3 regions of the Collibacillus ludicampi genome follow, and region 3 is predicted to be linked to each of the others. Evidence: riboswitches for the same ligand, from Rfam matches in the RefSeq annotation. Region 3 holds a riboswitch; each other region holds the start of a gene.

Region 1 (4,211 bases), 1.7 Mb from region 3:
TCGTTCATTTATAATCTCCTCCTCGGGATGTGGTAACGGGATACCACTGATTATAAAAAGTTTAACCTCTTCTCATTGTGATGAGCGTCACATTCGCTAGAAGGAGGTGAGTCCGGCACAGAAATGCTTGCATGTATTGCCGCTGCCGTACAGGTAAGATTGATTCCAGCCAATTTTTTCTCTGAACTCTATTTTTTTAAAATAGTTAACCTAGATTTTTGTAAGCTCGTCCTCTATACTTTAGGGCGAAAAGCTGTTTTTTAGGTGCCTGTCCGACATAGGAGATGATCGTTTTGCTTTTTACATCCAAGAAAAAGGAACACTCATCATTTCCTTTAAAAAACAAAAACACTCGCATGGGATCTATCATTACCATCACCATGGTCATGATCATCTATATGATCACTTCAACAGTTGCACTCGTCCTGTATGGACCATTTGAAAATCTGCGCAGTGCAGTGATAGGTGCCATACTCACAAGCCGACATCCTTGGGTCATCACTCCTTTTTATTCGGCAGCTACCTTGGCAAAGTACCGTCCTGTTTCCTTCGATACGATGGATCGGGGAACGTTGCCGGCCGGCGACTTTGCGAACATTCACGATGACGAAATCGAAGTGGTTCCGATCCAAACGGCCAAATATTCCGGCAGTTTATTGATCGTTCATGATCCAAAACGCGTACATGTGGCAGTGACAAAACATTTAAACTCTGTCGGGGAAACAGTCAGTGAAATGGTGAAAGATTCCGGTTCGATCGCCGGTATTAATGCTGGAGGATTTTCTGACGGCGGACATGGTACGGGCGGTATACCGCTCGGTATTACCGTTTCACGAGGAAAATTCATATGTGGGGATAAAACCTCCCGCGAACCTGTTATTGGAATCACGAAAAGCGGCGCACTGATCGTCGGCAAATATACGTTTCAAGAGCTCGAACAATTGGGATCGAAGATGCGGTCTCATTCGGGCCGGAATTGGTTCGCGACGGGAAGCCTTTTTTAAAGGCGACCGATGGATCCTGGGGCTTCGCGCCGAGATCCGCAATTGGTCAACGCAGCGATGGAGCGATTTTGTTACTTGCCCTCTCAGGGCGGGGGAATGGTGGAATTGGCGCAAGCTTGCTCGATTGCGAGCAAGTGATGTTGGAGCATGGAGCTTATGTGGCGGCCAATCTGGATGGAGGATACAGTTCCGAGCTTTATTATAAGAATCAATTTCTTGTGCCTCCGTCGAATCCCCTTGGAGAAAGATACGTGGCGACAAGCTTCGTCGTGGATGGGGGAAATAAAACATGAGAAAAAAGTGGAGGATGAACAAAAAAATATCTATATGGACAGGAGTTTTTACCTTGTTTACGTTGATCCAACTGGTGACACTCCATGAGATCGATAAGTTTTTGCAGCCTCCCATTTCCCCGGTAATGGAAAGGAATACAACAACCAAGGAACAAGAAACAGTAACCGTCATGCCCCCAAATAACGCTGAGCAAGTGATGTACAGCCAAGATAAACAGTATATGGCTTATACAACAAAGGATACACTGACGATAGCCGGAAAGGGAGGAACCATTTTTCAACAAACGGTAGGGCAGGTATCCTATCTGAAATGGCTGGGAAATACGAACACTCTATTATATTTTGTCCAAGGCTCTTATTTGGACGCTTATTTACTGCCATTGCATGAAGCGAAACCCTATTTGATCTACGAATGGTTTGGAGATCATCGGACGGTTGAGAACACCTTTTTTTCCCCGTACATGGAATACTTGTATATTGAAATGAAAAACGGCTCGATGAATGAAATTTACAAGTATGACGCGGTAAGCGGAATCCGTCAATTGCCATTGGGAGATATTCAAATCTCACGCATTGATTATGACGAGCTTTCCGATACGATGAATATAACCAGTTCTTTTGGAGGAGTCTGGCGTTACATGAATGATCGATTGTACCGTCCGGACGGTTCGGTCGTCATACCGGCTGTCGCGGTTCATCAGCCGAATCCAAAAGTTGATAACCATCAACATCTTGAGGAAAAGAAACCATCATCCACGTCAAACAATGAAATGAAGAGACCCCACGGCAATACATCCAAAGAGTCTCCAGGCAACATGAAACAGGCTAATGCTACCGTCTCGCCGCCTGCAGCAAAAACAACAGGAAGTACGGAGGCGGACAAATCGCTAGCTGGTTCTTCTCCCCAGGTGAAAGCTCAAGTACAAAAATAAGTGATATCGCATCTTTTAAAGGAATTACGTAAAAATCAGAGGTAATAAGAGCAAAGATCATACGCTTATGTAAAGTTTGTTTTTTCTTGGTCAAAATCGCTATAAATCACCAACGGGACGAATTGCTTTCCCTTCTTTGAGGGATATAATGAATATCAACATTTGCAAAACGCCGAATCTGTGAAGACAGAGCGGAGGACCCAATTTGTGGGGTGAATCCAAATGATTTGGTAGGGTGTTCTTCTGCCGCCCGAACCCGTCAGCTAACTTCGTAGGCGATCTGCAGAAGCGGTCGAATGACGTCAAACGACCCTTCGTGGTCGTTTTTTGCTTTTTTTAGAGCAGCAATTGGGAAAACTACATGGGATCACCCAGTGAAGGGAGAGCGTTTTTCACGATGGTACATAGTCATTTGCTTCATCCTCTTCTCGTTATCGCCGCGGTCGTGGCTATCCTGTTTGCCATATCCAATTTCAGCAGCTTGAAGAGGATCATCATCGGGCGGCCGATGCGAACGAAGGAACTGTACGCGAAACATAATAAACTTTTCTGGTTTATGGCATTGCTCGTATTGGCGGCGGATCTCTATTCATCGGTTGCGTATGGTCCCGAAGCCGGTATGACAGAATTGGCTTCCCTGGGATCTGATGTGAAGTGGTTAATTTTACCGATCACGATAGCCACCGTGATTCTTCTCGGAATCTTGATCGCCTCTTATATCATGGGGGTGATGGCGTATCCCAATGGTGGAGGGGCTTACACGATCGCAAAGGAAAATTTTGATAAACCTTGGGTTTCGTTGATCGCATCCAGTGCCTTGCTGGTCGATTACGTCCTGACCGTAGCCGTTTCGGTGTCGGCAGGTGTGCAAGCTGTTGCTTCCGCTTATCCGGTGATTGCGCCACATGCGACGACCATTTCCGTTCTTTGTGTGATCGTGATTCTAATCGTGAATTTGAGGGGAATCTCAGAATCCGCCACGGTATTTGCATGGCCTACTCTCTTTTTCATGATCTGCATGGGGATTCTCATCCTCACGGGAATTTCTGATCAGTTCCAACACGGTTTTGTACAGCCGTCAACTCCGCCGTTTGGGGTCATGCCAAAGGGATTGACAACACTTTTGATCCTCAAAGCATTTAGTGCAGCGTGTTCATCGCTCACAGGGATCGAAACCATTTCCAACTCGGTGCCGGTTTTTCGCGATCCTGCCACGAAAAATGCCGTAAAAGCCTATATCGCTCTCGGTCTTATCACCGGAGCTACGCTCTTGGGTTATTCTTATGAACTTTATGTCAAGGGAATCTCCGTGAATCCGCAGAATACCATGTTATCTCAATTAGCGGGCGTCTATTTTGGACATAGTATCGTTTATCAAATCATGATCTGGTCTACATTTATCGTTCTTATCTTGGCCGCCAATTCTACGTTCACGGGCTTCCCGCAACTTGCGGCGCTTGTCGCGTCTGACGGATTTTTGCCGCGTGCCTTGACGGTTCGTGGCGACCGTTTGGGATATTCGAACGGAATGCTGATTTTAACAGCTCTTGCATCCCTGTTAATCATTGGATTTGAAGCGAGGACGGAAGCTCTGATTCCGCTCTATTCGATCGGTGTATTTGTGTCGTTTACCATCGCACAGATCGGTCTAGTACGCCGTTGGATCCGCGTGAAAGGTTCCTACTGGAAGGTAAAAATGTCCATGAACGCCATTGGCGCTCTTACGACCATCAGTGTTTTGATCGTTGTCGCTTCAACGAAGTTTACAGAAGGGGCATGGATTGTACTCATCGTCTTGCCCGCAATCATCTTCGGTTGCTTAGGTATAAAACGTCATTATAACCAAGTGGCCAATGAGTTGCGCATTGATTTTGAAACTCATAAACCGAGTTCCCATCACATACTAACCATTGTGCTCATCTCGGGGATCCACCGTGTTGTACTCAATACGATATCGTTTGCGCAGAGTCTCAACACCGATG
Region 2 (4,211 bases), 3.3 Mb from region 3:
CATCGGATACACGCGAAATTTTCCATCCTCTTCAAGAAGTGGACGAATATTTGCAAGGGATATGACAGAAACAGCAGGACTCTCTTCTTCGATCAAGGAAGAAAAGGATATATTCAGTCCACTGGCTATCTTCCACAATGTCGTGACCGTTGGACTCGTTGCCCCTCGCTCGATCTGTCCCAACATTCCTTTGCTAACCCCAGTGAGTTCAGCTACTTTGTCAAGAGTATATCCCCGGTTTTTGCGTATACGATGCAGGTTTTTCCCGATCTTGATATGAATGTGCTCCAAAGCGCCCCCATCCTCCCCCTCTTGTTTAATATAACGTACCTAAAGTATAATATATTATACTTTATGCGGGAGGGTACGTCTATGCAAGCGGAAACAAAAGAAACGATCGATCTACAAGGGAGAAACATACGATTTTACCATCGGCAACAGTTTTTCCAAGGCGTGAAAACAGGGATGCCGATCGCCGTCGGTTATATACCTATCGCAATTACATTCGGTCTCGTTGCGAAATCTGCAGGAGTCCCCACGTATGCGACCATGATGATGTCATTTCTCATCTATGCCGGGGCAAGCCAATTTGTTGGCGTACAATTACTCTCACTTGGCGCCACACCTTGGGAAATCCTTTTGACTACTTTTATTCTGAATTTACGACATTTTCTCATGACTGCATCGATTTCTCAAAGGATATATAAAGGGACTTCAAAAAACTGGATGGCACTTTTAGCATTTGGGATCACCGATGAAACATTCACCGTCGCCTCTTTGCAGAAGGAACAACGTTTACATCCTGTATTTCTATTGGGTCTCAACCTGACAGCTTTTAGCGCATGGAATCTTGGTACTTGGACGGGATTGTTCGTTGCTGCTGGCCTACCCGAGTCGATTCAATCCAGTATGGGAATCGCTTTGTATGCCATGTTTATTGGCTTATTAATCCCTTCATTGCGAAAATCACTGCCCATCTTCGTGGTCACTCTCTGTGCCATGACAATGCAAACGATCCTTCATTGGGTACCACTCTTCTCCGGTATCTCTGGCGGATGGGAGATCATCATTTCAACGATTATCTCCGCTATCATCGGTTCCCTACTATTTCCAAAAGGGGTAGATGAGTCATGAAACATCTTTGGTTACTCGTGATTGGAATGGGACTCGTAACATATTTGCCTCGCATGCTTCCTATGGTTTTATTACAGCATGTACGATTCCCTCCTTTTCTAAACCGATTTTTTCAATTGATTCCTTTCGCAGCATTGGGTGCACTCATTTTTCCCGGAATACTCAGTTCGACAGGAAGCATAGCATCGTCGATTGCTGGCGGTGTCCTTTCGGTCGTATTGGCGTTTTTCCGGGCAAATGTTATGGCAGTTGTACTTGTGGGCATCATGGGGGCATTCTTCTGGAAAATGGTCATCGGGTAAGTTGCGCAACCTAAGTAACAGAAAAGCGGCCACCTGCCAGGTGAGCCGCCTGCTTCGTAGGAGTCCATGGATGAAAACGTGACTACTCCTACCCCCACGTCATTGAATCATTGAAAACCAATCCGCACACGCAACTGTGAATTTCATGAAATCACATCACTCGCTTCGCCCCAATATAACGAGGTCCCCAGTATTGGTTGCTAAAACTATCGATTTTCACACCGCTGGAACTCGTTGCAGAGATAAATTGGTTATCACCTATGTAAATCCCTACGTGTGAAGGACCCGGTTCATATGTAGAGAAGAATACCAGATCGCCAGGCTTTAAATCGGAAACCGTTGTTCCCGTGTTATACATCTCTTGGGAAGTACGCGGCAAATCGACACCTCGTTGTGCATATACATATTTTACGAAACCGGAACAGTCAAATCCGGATGGGCTCATACCCGCATATTGATAGGGGGTACCCAGGTATTTTTTAGCGATTTCAACAACATTCGCTTTCTGGATAGAATTTGTATCCAGGCCTCTTGCTTTCAGTTCCTTTTCGATATATGTCCCGGTTGTTTTCCCGACCATCCCGTTGACTTGAATACCATGATCCCTTTGAAACGCTTTGACCGCCTCTTCTGTAACTTCGCCATAGTATCCTGTATTTGTTGGATATGTAAAATAGTTTAACAAGCGTAAGTCTTGTTGTAATTCGATGACCTTCTCTCCCTGGGAACCTTTCTTCAGCAGGACGTTCCAGTCAGTTTCCGCAGCCATGGCTGTCGATGCGGTGAGAAAAGATACTCCAATCGTACCTGCGAATAGTAGAGCTCTGACACCTTTCTTCACTTCCATTCCTCCTGTGCCTCCGAGGTTAGTTGTCGGGTTCGGGTAGAGGTCCCCTACGCATGCAAGCGATTCACCCCAATAAATCGTCCCCCGTACTGACCGTCTGTCAGATTCGGCAAATTTTCTATCTGGTTTGAAATCACATTTCTCTGCTCTACTAAAATTCGCGAAAAAATGCCAAATTCCTTCTTTTCTCGCCACTTTTTTTCAAATGAAACAAAAAAAGCTCCCTTTTGCCAGGAGCCTTATGTCTATCGCTGTTGAACACTGTCGTTTACCGCTTTTCTCATTTTATTCTTGAGACGGTTATGCCGATGAAACAGTTCTTTCAATTCGTGATCGATGTACAGAGAACGAACGAGCGAGCGTTTTTCTTGCAGCAATGCGATCGTTTCTTCTGTGAATCGCAAGGCGCGCTGATAGTCGCGCATCTTGTGCTCATAATACTTGGCCAGTTCTATCCGCGGTGCGGTTTGCCACATTCCATGTCCATCCAACAACTCATGCCAGAGCAAGACCGCTTTTTCATATTGACCGAGCCGTTTATAAAAAAGGGAAAGCTTCCACATGGCTTCCCTCGCATATTCATTCGTCTCATCCATCTCGGCGATTTTCACCAGACAAGCCTCACTCGTCTTACCTTGCAGCCATTCATCGTACCAGCGTGCTAAACCGAACAATTCCTCAGGATGTGTCGCCATATGTAACGGATGTTCCACCATCATTCCGATATGTGCAGATAACGTTACAAGTGTCAGAATGTCATGGACATTATGTGTAAATACCCCTACAAGAGGACGGGCATCTCCGTCCGACAAGTACGCGAAAAATATCTCGGGTGCCTTCTTACCCGGAATGTCATCGTTGCGTGAAAATCCTAGGACTTCCTGTTCTATAGTCGTCAATTTACAGTTACCAAGAATCTTTTTCCACAACCGCCTGGAAGGAGGAAGGAGATCCAGATGAATCACAGACGGTACTTGCAGACGTGCCATCGAAAATCTAGTTTCTAGTAATTTCCAATCAAATCCCTTTCCGTTAAAGGAAACGATGACCCGAAACCTTTTCAGCAGTTCGGCTAGTGACCAGAGAAGCGCTCGCTCTTCCGTATAGGAACGCAAAAAATACTGACGAATGACGAATTCATCTTCTTCATAAAAGCCGATTCCGAACAGAAAAATGAAAGTTCCTGCACCCGATCCAAGTCCTGTTGTCTCTGTATCAAAAAAGCAAACCTCATCCCACTCATGCGGCCCGTCCTTCACCTTGCACACTTTATAGAAAACATCTAAGGGCAGGTGGAGCGTGCGGGCTAACGGGTAATGTCCATGAGCTGTCAGTACGTCGAAGCGAACATCGCGGTAATAACAAGGGCCATACGGCGTCATCTCCTCGCATCCCGGAAGCACAGACTCGAGCGCGGATTCGGGAAAAACGGATGTTTGCTCTTCGAATTCCTCTGCCAATGATTCGATGGCGGGCGCAGCCTCGTGATGGATCATATCCTTCTTATAACTTTTTAACCGTTCACGTAAGCTTCTCATTCCGCTTCATCCTTACTTAAAAGGAGTTGCCCTCCCTTTTGTACAGGTTTTTCAAAAGTCAATCACATGGAGTTTGAGAAAATCCAGACCATATTGCGCATAGGTTCCCTCTTCAATAAAATCATCTTGCGGCAATTTGCGCAATTGCTCCGTAAAATCATGACGAAGTTTCACCATGTCAATCCCCTGATACACCGGAGGCAGTTCACGTAAAACATCAGAACAATAGCTGTACAATTTACGAAAACCGTTCAAATATCCCTGCCTTATTTTAAACTGTGCGGTCGCCACTTGTACCATCGCTTTGTAAAAAGACTTCAAGGGTTCTTCCGTTTCCGCCTTCCATGCGAGCTCAAACAGTTCATGACACTCGTAAAAATCCTGTTCTTC
Region 3 (4,211 bases):
ATGAAACTGTTTCCTGCGAACGTCTTGGGGCCTGGTTATCTCAGAGGATTGAGAGAACCGTTTCCCCAGGTATCGTTTATGCCGACCGGTGGAATTTCCATTGCCGACATGAATGATTGGTTTGCCGCCGGCGCTGTGGCTGTTGGGATGGGAGGAGCACTTACAAAAGGGACAGCGGATCAAGTCAAGTGCAAGGCACAAGAAGCATTGGCACAATTACAAAGATGAAAGAGGATGAAATATCATGTATGTTTGATGAATAGGAGGGGAGGCGTATGGCGCGGGTCAAGATGGAGGATGTAGCAAAACTGGCAGGAGTATCGAAAAGCACCGTATCACAGTACCTCAATAAACGTTATGAATATATGAGCATTGAAACTCGTCAAAGAATTGAACAAGCGATCAAAGAAACAGGCTATCAGCGAAATGTTGTAGCGAGAAGCCTAAAAGTAAAGAAGACCCATACGATCGGAGTTATAGTAGCCAATATTCTGCACTATTTTTCAACTGCGATAAGCAGAGGGATCGAAGATTACTGCAATAAACACGGCTTCAACGTCATTGTATGTAATGCTGATGACAATCCTGTTAAGGAACGTGAATATATCGAAATGTTACTTGCCAAGCAAGTAGACGGTTTGATCCTTGCATCTACGAATGAAAATAATGACCTATTAAAAAAACTGGTTGAGGGAGGCTTTCCACTCGTCCTGGTTGATCGCAAATTAGATGGAATTGAAGCGGATGGAGTATTTTCAAACAACGTCAAGGCTTCTGTTGATGCGATCTCACATTTCATCAAACTGGGACATCGATCGATTGCGCTCTTCTCACCGGCCATCAAAAAATTATCACAAAGAAAAGAACGGTACGAAGGGTATCTACGAGCATTGAGCCAGCATCACATCGAGATTCAAGAACAATATATCAAATTTGTTGATAAGATTTCGGATACAAGAAAGATCATTTTGGAACTGTTACACTTGCCCGTTCCGCCAACGGCCCTCTTCTGTACTAATGATTTGACCACAATAGAAACTCTAAAAGTCCTCAAAGAAGAAAAGGTGAATATACCGAGCGATATAGCCGTTATTGGATTCGATGATTCCCCTTGGCTGCAACTTCTTGAGCCACCGCTTACGACCGTGGTTCAGCAAACCTATGATATGGGTGTGAAAAGCGCTGAATTACTTCTTAATAAGATCGAAAATCCACACTCGAAACACTGTACGGTTCATATCATGGATTGCCAGCTGATTGTTCGGGAGTCGTGCGGATTCCTACGCGCTGGGGTTGATTGAGTGGGGATAAAAAAAATAAGAAGGTACAACGACCTTCTTATTTTAATACATAAACCTTAATGTTTTGCATTCCAAATTTTGTTGCTTGTTGCGGGGACGTTGGAACAAAAATATCGATGCGATTTCCGTGCACGCCGATATCTGTTGCATGTGCAATCATTCCCCCTTTAGGAAGCCCCGGGAAATCGTACCCTGTGATATAAAGGGTAGATCCAAGCGGGATCACGGAAGGGTCTACGGCAACGGTTCCTACATGAAGAGGATTTCCCATGTAATCAATACCTGCATATCCTCCGTTTTCGCCAGGGGCAGCCGTATAAGCGGTCGCTACCATGGACAATTCCTTTTTATGCGGAAGTGTTTGCCGAGAAGTTGATTCCACGCGAGAGTTTGTGGAACTATTCTTTTTGGAAGTGCGAGAAGGAATTCGTATCTTTTCGCCAATTTGCAGATTCCGCGGACGAACGCCGGGATTGGTGGACAATAAATTTGCAAGCGGGACATGGAATTTTCTAGAGAGTTTCCAGAGCGTATCTCCTTTTTTGATGGAATACGTCCAACTTTCTTGTCCGGTTTGCAAATTCATTGGTGCGGCTGCGAAGGCTTGGGAAGAAATTCCAGCCATGGAAAGTCCCAATACAGTTGACAACAACATTGTTTTCACTTTCTTCATTCCTAGTACAACTCTCCTTTATCAATTGCCTACGAGGTTAGTTGACGGGTTCGGGTCAAGGAGTCACCCTACTTAAAACTCGAAGTTTTAAGATTCACCCCTAAAAAAAGTCCCCCGTTCTTCACATTTGAAGATTCGGCTATTCTTTTCTTACTGTACCATAGTATAAGCGCGATGCAACTCGAAAAATTTTACAACTAACTCTCGATTTAACGTCTAAAACCTAACATTGAGTTCTCGCATTCAACATATTTTGAACTGGTGACCGTTCAACAGTCACGATTCAACCGAATGGTTACCCCATGATGCTCAAGCGGCAATCAGAACATGAAAAATTTTCTTGTGCAGAAATACAATGAATGCATCCGGGAATTCCGGATGCAGCTATGTGTACAGGAGAATCTAGAAGATTCAGTTTGACAATTTTTCTTGTTTACGTGGTTGCCACACATGTAAGTATTGGTAGGCTAAATACGAGCCGATGACAACAATGACTGCAAAAACTTGTGACGCGAGAGTTTCAACAGTGGGGATTACCGAGAACCACAAGCCCATCCAATCGGGGATATCTAAGTCGATCTGAGTTGTCGAAATCCACCCGGCTTGCTGCATCTCCTGAACGGTCTCTCCAGTCATGACAAAGAGGACAACTCCCAGCATGATGCCAGTGATTACGAGCATTTTCTTGTAAGGGAGGCGTTGATGCGCGAAGAAGGTAAGCACGGCAACGAGCATCGTTAAGCCCAGACCAATCGCTGACCCAAGGAGAACCGCATGAGTGCCGACCTGCAACCGTATCGTCTGTAGGAAAAGTACAACTTCGAACCCTTCACGGTACATGGATGTCAGTCCTAGAATAATGAGTCCCTTGTATGTAATCGATTGGTCGTTACCCGATGATTCGATGATCTCGCGCTTCCTTTGGTTATGATGGGTGATCCAACCCGTCCAGTAGATCTTGTGAAAGAACCAGTTCATGATCACAAGCAGTACCACGTTCGCCAGGAGGCCGGTTGCTGCCTGAATATTGAGTTCTGATGTGGTGCTGCCGACTAAGTTGATGATCCCTACAACCACAAACCAGGTGACTAGTGTTGCCAAGAAAGACAATCCTGCACCAAGAGAAATCGGCTTCCAATAATCGCTTTTGGCACGTACGAGACTCGCTATAATTGCAGATAACACCAAAATGGCCTCAAGTCCCTCACGAAAAACAAGAATACCCGTGTCTATGATAGCAGCCGTTGGACTCAGGTTTTGATCGGTGGGATCAGGGGCTCCATGAGCGGTAACGCCCTGCCAGACGAAGACACCTACTACCAGAAATGCTGCTATACATACGAGAATTGATTTGGCATTAAGAAATGTGCGTAACATAGATTTCATCCCCTTTATTAATAATGAGAATCATTTTCATTACAATGGTATTTTATTCCCTCTTTGATTCTTCGTCAAGAGCTCTCAGGGAAAGTGGGGATACAACGATTTCATGATACGAAAACCCCGGATCATCCGGGATTTTATGTGAACGGATCGTCGACCGATCCGACCAGATCGCGAAGAACTCCATCACTGGCCCCGACAACGAAAGGAGTATCCGGTCTGATTCCCATTTGGGTCGCGTGTCCGGATTCATTCCGGAAAGATATTACCATGGGTGAGTAGATAGAACGATATTGGATGAAAGATATGATTTGACACGGGAGAGTATTGTTTTGTTCTCGTTGATGATTTGTAGTAAAATCATAAATTATGGAACAAATATACATGTGATTTTGTTAGTATTCGGACTCATGAATCAGTCTCCTCGAAAGGAATATAGGTTAGCAAAAGGAGGAAGAATCATGAAATATAACTTCGATGAAGTGATAGATCGTATAGGAACAAACTCGAGTAAGTGGGATTATCGCGAGAAGATTTTTGGTACGGAAGATGTACTCCCCTTATGGGTGGCCGATATGGATTTTCCGTGTCCGCCATGCGTTGTGGAAGCGATCATCAAACGGGCGCAGCATCCGATATACGGGTATCCGGGTAAGCCGCGTGAGTTTTACGCTGCTGCTGTCCATTGGCTCAAACGTAGATTTGGTGTTGATGTCCAACCGGAATGGATGGCTACGGTTCCCGGAGTTGTTCCTGGCATACATATTGCTATTGAAGCTTTTACGAATCCGGGGGACAAAGTCGTTGTACAACCGCCAGTCTATCATCCGTTCTTCCGTGCGATACGAAACCGT

What was found. Region 3 has a riboswitch for cyclic di-AMP ahead of DNHGIG_RS01885 (LysM peptidoglycan-binding domain-containing protein). Riboswitches for the same ligand answer to the same signal wherever they lie in the genome.
Region 1: linked by a shared signal. The riboswitch ahead of kimA (potassium transporter KimA) and the one ahead of DNHGIG_RS01885 (LysM peptidoglycan-binding domain-containing protein) in region 3 are both predicted to bind cyclic di-AMP.
Region 2: linked by a shared signal. The riboswitch ahead of DNHGIG_RS18745 (C40 family peptidase) and the one ahead of DNHGIG_RS01885 (LysM peptidoglycan-binding domain-containing protein) in region 3 are both predicted to bind cyclic di-AMP.

The regions. Positions count from the first base shown of each region.
Region 1 is NZ_BOQE01000001.1:2,025,210-2,029,420, forward strand. Features, by position in the region: partial or broken gene DNHGIG_RS10225 (DUF2249 domain-containing protein) at 1-8, opposite strand, end outside; gene DNHGIG_RS10230 (hypothetical protein) at 294-1,004, shown strand; gene DNHGIG_RS10235 (phosphodiester glycosidase family protein) at 947-1,297, shown strand; gene DNHGIG_RS10240 (hypothetical protein) at 1,351-2,229, shown strand; cyclic di-AMP (ydaO/yuaA leader) riboswitch at 2,390-2,522, shown strand; gene kimA (potassium transporter KimA) at 2,627-4,211, shown strand, end outside.
Region 2 is NZ_BOQE01000001.1:3,706,277-3,710,487, forward strand. Features, by position in the region: gene DNHGIG_RS18730 (helix-turn-helix domain-containing protein) at 1-291, opposite strand, end outside; gene DNHGIG_RS18735 (AzlC family ABC transporter permease) at 373-1,134, shown strand; gene DNHGIG_RS18740 (AzlD domain-containing protein) at 1,131-1,436, shown strand; gene DNHGIG_RS18745 (C40 family peptidase) at 1,588-2,277, opposite strand; cyclic di-AMP (ydaO/yuaA leader) riboswitch at 2,276-2,405, opposite strand; gene DNHGIG_RS18750 (ribonuclease H-like domain-containing protein) at 2,529-3,821, opposite strand; gene DNHGIG_RS18755 (DUF309 domain-containing protein) at 3,873-4,211, opposite strand, start outside.
Region 3 is NZ_BOQE01000001.1:359,018-363,228, reverse strand. Features, by position in the region: gene DNHGIG_RS01895 (bifunctional 4-hydroxy-2-oxoglutarate aldolase/2-dehydro-3-deoxy-phosphogluconate aldolase) at 1-228, shown strand, start outside; gene DNHGIG_RS01890 (LacI family DNA-binding transcriptional regulator) at 276-1,301, shown strand; gene DNHGIG_RS01885 (LysM peptidoglycan-binding domain-containing protein) at 1,339-1,974, opposite strand; cyclic di-AMP (ydaO/yuaA leader) riboswitch at 1,986-2,125, opposite strand; gene DNHGIG_RS01880 (FTR1 family iron permease) at 2,386-3,351, opposite strand; gene DNHGIG_RS01875 (MalY/PatB family protein) at 3,819-4,211, shown strand, end outside.